2 regions of the Salinivibrio sp. HTSP genome follow, and region 1 is predicted to be linked to the other one. Evidence: riboswitches for the same ligand, from Rfam matches in the RefSeq annotation. Region 1 holds a riboswitch; the other holds the start of a gene.
The links. Region 1 has a riboswitch for lysine ahead of C7A19_RS07990 (Na+/H+ antiporter NhaC family protein). Riboswitches for the same ligand answer to the same signal wherever they lie in the genome.
Positions count from the first base shown of each region.

Region 2: linked by a shared signal. The riboswitch ahead of lysC (lysine-sensitive aspartokinase 3) and the one ahead of C7A19_RS07990 (Na+/H+ antiporter NhaC family protein) in region 1 are both predicted to bind lysine.

Region 1 is NZ_PXUD01000037.1:4,715-8,107, reverse strand. Features, by position in the region: gene C7A19_RS08005 (YcgL domain-containing protein) at 1-20, shown strand, start outside; gene C7A19_RS08000 (lytic murein transglycosylase) at 32-1,003, shown strand; gene C7A19_RS07995 (H-NS family nucleoid-associated regulatory protein) at 1,055-1,480, opposite strand; lysine riboswitch at 1,752-1,933, shown strand; gene C7A19_RS07990 (Na+/H+ antiporter NhaC family protein) at 2,022-3,393, shown strand, end outside.
Region 2 is NZ_PXUD01000038.1:6,392-9,784, forward strand. Features, by position in the region: gene metH (methionine synthase) at 1-211, shown strand, start outside; gene lysC (lysine-sensitive aspartokinase 3) at 250-1,608, opposite strand; lysine riboswitch at 1,730-1,917, opposite strand; gene C7A19_RS08260 (alanine--glyoxylate aminotransferase family protein) at 2,181-3,314, shown strand; gene C7A19_RS08265 (Wzy polymerase domain-containing protein) at 3,311-3,393, opposite strand, start outside.

The sequences.
Region 1 (3,393 bases):
ATAAAAACGAAAAACTGTAAAAAGGATGACTATGCGCAAAGGTATGATTTCAGCCTCTATCGCGGCGGCACTCTTGGTGAGCCCTGTGATGGCCAAGCCCGGATTCGAGCAGTATGTGACCACCTTAAAAGCCGAAGCACGTGAGGCGGGCATCAGTGATGCGTTACTTGAGCGTGCCTTTAAGGACGTTAAATACCATGAGCGTGCAGTCAGCTCCGATCGAAATCAACCTGAGCGACGTCTCACGCTGGATGAGTATATTCCGCGTGCTGTGCCTGATTGGAAAGTCGCTCAAGCGAAACAACTGTATCGTGAACATTATGACACTTTGAAAGCCATTGGTGAGCAGTACCAGGTTCAGCCGCGTTTTATTGTGGCTTTATGGGGTGTAGAAAGTAATTTTGGCAAACTTCAGGGTAGTTATAATGTCATTGAAGCCTTATCAACATTAGCCTTTGATGGCCGTCGTGAGGCTTTTTTTCGCAAAGAGACCATGGCCGCACTGACGATATTAGAGCAAGGGCACATTGCGCCTGAAGCGATGAAAGGCTCTTGGGCTGGGGCGATGGGTCAATGCCAGTTCATGCCGAGTTCTTTTATTAACTATGCGGTCGATGGAAACCAAGATGGCAAAAAAGATATTTGGCAAACGGAAGCTGATGTCTTTGCGTCTGCTGCAAATTATTTAAAAAAAGCGGGATGGGATGATACCTACACGTGGGGACGGCAGGTCCAGATCCCTGAAGGCATCGATCGTACTTTGCTTGGCACCAACAGTGAGAAAGCACACTCATTGAGTGAGTGGCAGACGCGTGGGGTACGGCGAATGAATGGTCAGGCGTTACCGGCCGTCGATATCAACGCTTGGTTGATTCAGCCTGATGATGGTAAAGGCAGGGCTTATCTTGTTTATAATAACTACCAGAGCTTATTGAAATGGAATCGCTCGCACTACTTCGCGTTAGCGGTGAGCCATTTGGCGGACAGAATTAAATTTGGTTAAGGGATAAAAAAAAGAGGCTGAGCGCCTCTTTTTTTATGCGGGAATATGGACTTAGGCTTCCTGACCTGGGATGAGGAAGTCTTCCTGCTTGGCCGCGCCGCTTTCAATCGCTTCGCGAATCACTTTAGGCATACGGCCTTGGCCCGTCCAGGTTTTTTGTGAGCCATCTTCGCCCGTATATTGATATTTTGCTGGACGTGTGGCGCGTTTACCCGATGCTTTACTCTTCGAAGTACCACCTAACAATGCTACGATTTCTTCTGGGCCAATACCGTCGGCTTCTAACATAGCACGGTATTTTTCTAACTTCTCTAAACGTTCTTTTTCTTTTGCCTCGGCTTGACGGTCAAGCTCTTTACGCTCTTCAACAACCGTTTGAAGTTTTTCTAATGCTTCATTAAGTTGTTCGGTTGACATTTCTTTGGCAAGTGCGCGCAAGCTACGCAAATTGAGTAAGGCTTTCATTGCATCAGACATTATTGGTTCCTATTTGATTTATATGTTAATTGAAAGAATGATAGCAGTATAATTGAAATATACAATATGGCTTATATTAATACGTCATATTGCGCATTAATTGCAAGTTAACTGCAAATTTGACTTTAATTCTATTGTCTTTTTGAAGCGAATGTCTAAAAAAATAGAAGATGAGACGTATTTTATTGGCATCGCGTAAGCTGGGGTTTAATCGATGCTTTTTCAACCATAAAGAGTTGCGATGGTAAGCACGTTGTGTAGAATGCACCACGCTTAACGTAGAGGTGCGTTGTTTATCAGTCGTGCGCAAGAGGGTGATTCCGATGAGAGTGCATAAAAGGAAGCAACGCCGAAGCCAATCAGGTCATCACACCGATTGAGCTGGGGCTGTTACCGAATAGGGGCAGCACTGCCATAGTACTTGGAAATACACTATGGAGCGCTACTGTATGTAGGAGGCAAGCTGTTTGCCGTGTGATACCACGCCTTACCGTCTTCATTTCTGCAGTAGATCTCCAACCACCTGGTTGACACTGAGATCATGAACTTAACAGATTTTTCTTCATCCGCTTTATCTCTGCTTCCCCCTTTATTGGCTCTGGGCCTCGCGATTGCTACACGACGGGTTTTATTGTCCTTGGGTATGGGAATCGTACTGGGTACGGTATTACTGACCGATTTTTCTATCCTCTCTTCCGGACAGTACCTGCTTGAGGTGATTACTGGGCTATTTATCGCTGATGGAGGCTTAAATAGTTGGAACTTAAGTATTCTCGCGTTTCTTATTTTACTCGGGATGATCACCGCGCTTCTGTCTCTTTCTGGAGGTACCCGCGCGTTTGCCAATTGGGCGCAAAGCCGGATCAAGAGTAAACGTGGGGCGAAACTGCTCGCGGCGTTTCTCGGCGTATTTATCTTTGTTGATGATTATTTCAACAGCTTAGCGGTGGGGGCCGTCTCTCGTCCCGTCACAGACAGGTTTCACGTCTCTCGAGCGAAACTGGCTTACATTCTTGATTCCACAGCCGCCCCTATGTGTGTGATCACGCCGGCATCAAGCTGGGGGGCTTATATCATTACCGTGATTGGCTCTATTTTGGTGGCACATGGCGTCACGGATTACACGGCGCTAGGGGCATTTGTCACCATGATCCCAATGAACTTTTATGCCATTTTTGCCTTGCTGTTAGTGTTTGCGGTGGTTTGGTTTCAACTGGATATTGGCCCGATGCGTCAGTTTGAATATCAGGCGAAAAAAGGCAGCCGACTGGGCGATGAAAGTGAAAACTGCGCTGATATTTGCGACGACCTAGGGATTGAGGAAAGTGATAAAGGCAGCGTGGCTGATTTGGTTGCCCCCATTATTGTACTCGTCGTGGCGACGGTGGGTGCAATGTTATATACCGGCGGGTTGGCATTGGCAGCCGAAGATCAATCCTTTTCTCTGCTCGGGGCGTTTGAAAATACCGATGTCGGGATGTCATTGCTATGGGGTGGACTCGCGGGTTTAGCCGTATCCTTGGTGATGACAGCGAAACAAGGTATAGCGATATCAAATATTGCGAAAACCCTTTGGGTGGGCGCAAAGTCTATGTTTGGCGCTATCCTCATTCTGTTATTTGCTTGGTCGATTGGTCATATTATTGGCGACCTACAAACAGGTCAATATTTGTCGTCCTTAGTGGAGGGGAACTTACCAGCGCAACTCTTGCCTGTAGTGCTCTTCTTGTTGGCGGCAGTGATGGCCTTTGCCACAGGGACGTCGTGGGGAACGTTCGGTATTATGCTTCCTATCGCGGGCGATCTTGCCGCGGCGACAGACATTGCACTGATGCTACCTATGCTCTCAGCAGTATTGGCAGGGGCGGTATTTGGCGATCATTGCTCACCGATTTCTGATACCACTATCTTGT
Region 2 (3,393 bases), on a different contig from region 1:
ATCGGTAGAAGCGCATACGGGGATGACACTCACTGAAAGCTACGCGATGTGGCCGGGGGCGTCAGTCTCAGGTTGGTATTTTTCCCATCCTGAGTCACGTTACTTTGCGGTGGCGAAGATCCAAAACGATCAGCGAGACAGCTATGCAGCACGCAAAGGGTGGAGCAGCGAAGAAGCGGAAAAATGGCTCGGGCCGAACTTAAACGGCTAACGAAAGAAGCCAGCACATTGGCTGTGCTGGCTTCTTTATTATTCAAATAAGTCCGCGTGTAACCGCTGCACCACCTGGGTGGCATCGTCATCTTCAACCACAACACAGACATTGTGGTTGCTGGCACCGTAGCAAATCATGCGTAGTTTGTGTTGTGCTAAGGCACTGAACACCGGCGCTGTCGCGCCAGCAGTATGATTCATATCATTGCCAATCAGCGCCACCACCGCCAGGTTCTCGCAGATCTCGACATGACATAACTGGGTCAGCTCGGCGATAGCCGCTTCTGGCAGCTGCGGTGCGTCGCCCTGAGTGTTGGTTTGATCAAGGGTTAAAGCGACACTGACCTCCGAGGTGGTGATCAAGTCCACCGAGATTTCAAATCGTGCCAAAACCTCAAATACTTTGGCCAAAAAGCCATATGCATGGAACATGTTTAAGCTGGTCAGTGTCACCATGGTTTGGTTTCGTCGTAAGGCGACGGCACGAAACAGCGGTGCCGAGTGCGCTTGTTCGCGGATCCAGGTGCCGCCTTGCTCAGGCGCGCTCGCAGCCCCGACAAACACAGGAATATGTTGGCGCACTGCAGGCACTAAGGTGGATGGGTGCAGGATTTTGGCACCAAACGTGGCCATTTCTGAGGCTTCGCTAAAACTAATTTCACTGATTGGGCGCGCTTGGTCGGCAATCCGCGGGTCGGTGGTATAAATCCCCGGTACATCAGTCCAAATGGCCAAACTCTCTGCGTCCACGGCTTCGGCGAACAGTGCGGCACTGTAGTCGCTACCACCACGGCCTAAGGTGGTGGTTTGTCCGTGGGCATCCGCGCCGATAAACCCTTGGGTGACCACTCGGTGTGTGGCTAAATGCGGAAGCAATTGGTCGTGGCACTGTGTTCGCGTCTGCTGTGGGTCAGGCTGGGCACAGCCAAACTGGCTGTCGGTGCGCAGCAATTCACGCGCATCGGCCCGTATTGTTGCCATTCCTCGGCTATTGAGTAAATGAGTGAAAATATGGGTCGAGATCAGCTCGCCGCAGGCCACCAACGCATCCGTTAACGCTGTGTCAGGGGTGATGGCCGCTTTTTCGGCATACTCGGCAATGGCGAGATGCCAGTGTTCGACTGCTGCTTGCGTGTTTTGGCAATCAGGAAGTTGCTGCAATATGGCTTGGTGAATGGCATGAATGGCGTCCAACTTGGCTTGGCGCACGTCAGGGTCGCTGATCCCTTTTGCCAGCGCGACCAAGTGGTTGGTCACACCGGCGCACGCACTGATCACGATTAAACGGGTTTGCGGGTTTTGCTCGATAACAGTGGCGCTTTGCTGCATCGCCTCTAGCGTTCCGACACTGGTGCCGCCAAATTTAGCGACTGAAATTGATGGTAATGGCCTCACGTCCTTTCCCCTCTCTGGCTAGCAGAGTCAATAAATTAAAAATGATGGGGAACATCAGAAGTCACATCGTGACCGCGATAAATACCGCGACAAGGATAGGAAGAGCAAACGGCAGGTGTAGTCTGCCAGAAGCGCTCCACCTGTCTTTCCATATGGATGACAAGTGACAGCCTGAAGGATTCAGCCTTCAAGGCCGGCAGCGTATCGACCCCGATCGTACGCCACCTCGGCATTGTCTCCCCTGGTTATCATGCTTAGGAGTGGGGCTCCGCTTGATAACTGCCTGAGAAATGCACCTCTTCTGCATGTTCAGTCATGGGTTGGTAACCGCATGAACAGTTTTAACATTACGGGTGTGATCGCAGGGTGTCAACCGTGTTTTTACGCCCGATGGGAGCACTGCCCAGCACCAGCATCTCACCTAGGCAAGAGGAGGCCATCACGCCCTATCGACACTGACAAGAAAAGCGAATCGCCGCTAGCGATCACACAGTTCATGTGCCAGAGGCTAGGGGAATGGCGAAAAAATATGCTATAACGGTGAGCCTCGGTACCAACAACAAGGATTCGTGATGGCTCGTGCAATTTCCGATATTCAGTCTTTTCAACCCGTCGCTCGCACATTGATGGGGCCAGGGCCCTCTGACATTTACCCGTCGGTGCTGCAATCATTGAGCAAGCCGACATTGGGGCATCTTGACCCCTTATTCATTGCCATGATGGATGAGGTCAAGCAGCTACTGCAGTACGCTTTTCAAACCGACAATCCGTTTACCATTGCGGTCTCTGCACCTGGAAGTGCGGGGATGGAAGCCTGTTTTGTCAATTTGGTGGAGCCTGGCGACACAGTGATCGTCTGTCGCAATGGCGTGTTTGGCGACCGGATGCGAGAAAACGTGGAGCGTTGTGGTGCACATGCGGTCATGGTTGATGATGCCTGGGGCGCTCCGGTTAATCCTGAAAAGATTGAAGCGGCCTTGAAGGCGCACCCGGAGGCTAGCATAGTCGCATTTGTCCACGCGGAGACGTCCACAGGCGCTTGCTCTGATGCACAGGCCCTTGCCACCTTGGCACGTGAACACGGCTGCCTCACCATTGTCGATGCGGTGACCTCACTCGGTGGCGTGCCGTTGAAGGTGGACGAGTGGCAATTAGATGCAGTCTATTCAGGCAGTCAAAAATGTTTGTCGTGTGTACCGGGCTTGTCGCCAGTGACATTCTCGCCCCGTGCAGTAGAAAAAATGCAGGCGCGGACTCACAAGGTGCAAAGCTGGTTTCTCGATCAAAGTTTGGTGCTGGGGTATTGGAGCGGCGACGGCAAACGTAGCTACCACCATACGGCACCCGTGAATAGTTTATATGCCCTACATGAAGCCCTGCTCAAACTGTATCACGAAGGGATTGAGAACGCGTGGCAACGCCACGATACCATGCATCAGCGTTTGAAAGCGGGATTGGACAATTTAGGGATTGGCTTTGTGGTCGATGAACCTTATCGTTTGCCCCAGCTTAACGCCGTTTATATTCCTGAGGGCGTGGATGATGCCGCCGTGCGCCAGCATTTACTTCACACCTATAACTTGGAAATTGGCGCTGGCCTCGGTGATTTGGCGGGTAAAGCCTGGCGAATCGGCTTAATGGGCTACGGCGCAAGGGATGAGAACATTGCCCTGTGCCTTAAAGCCCTTGAAGAGGCATTGCGCTAGGGCGTCGAATGATCCGGTAGGGTATGGCGGATTGTCCATACCTTCGCCGCGTTTGGATACAAGTAACGTGCTTCTTGCT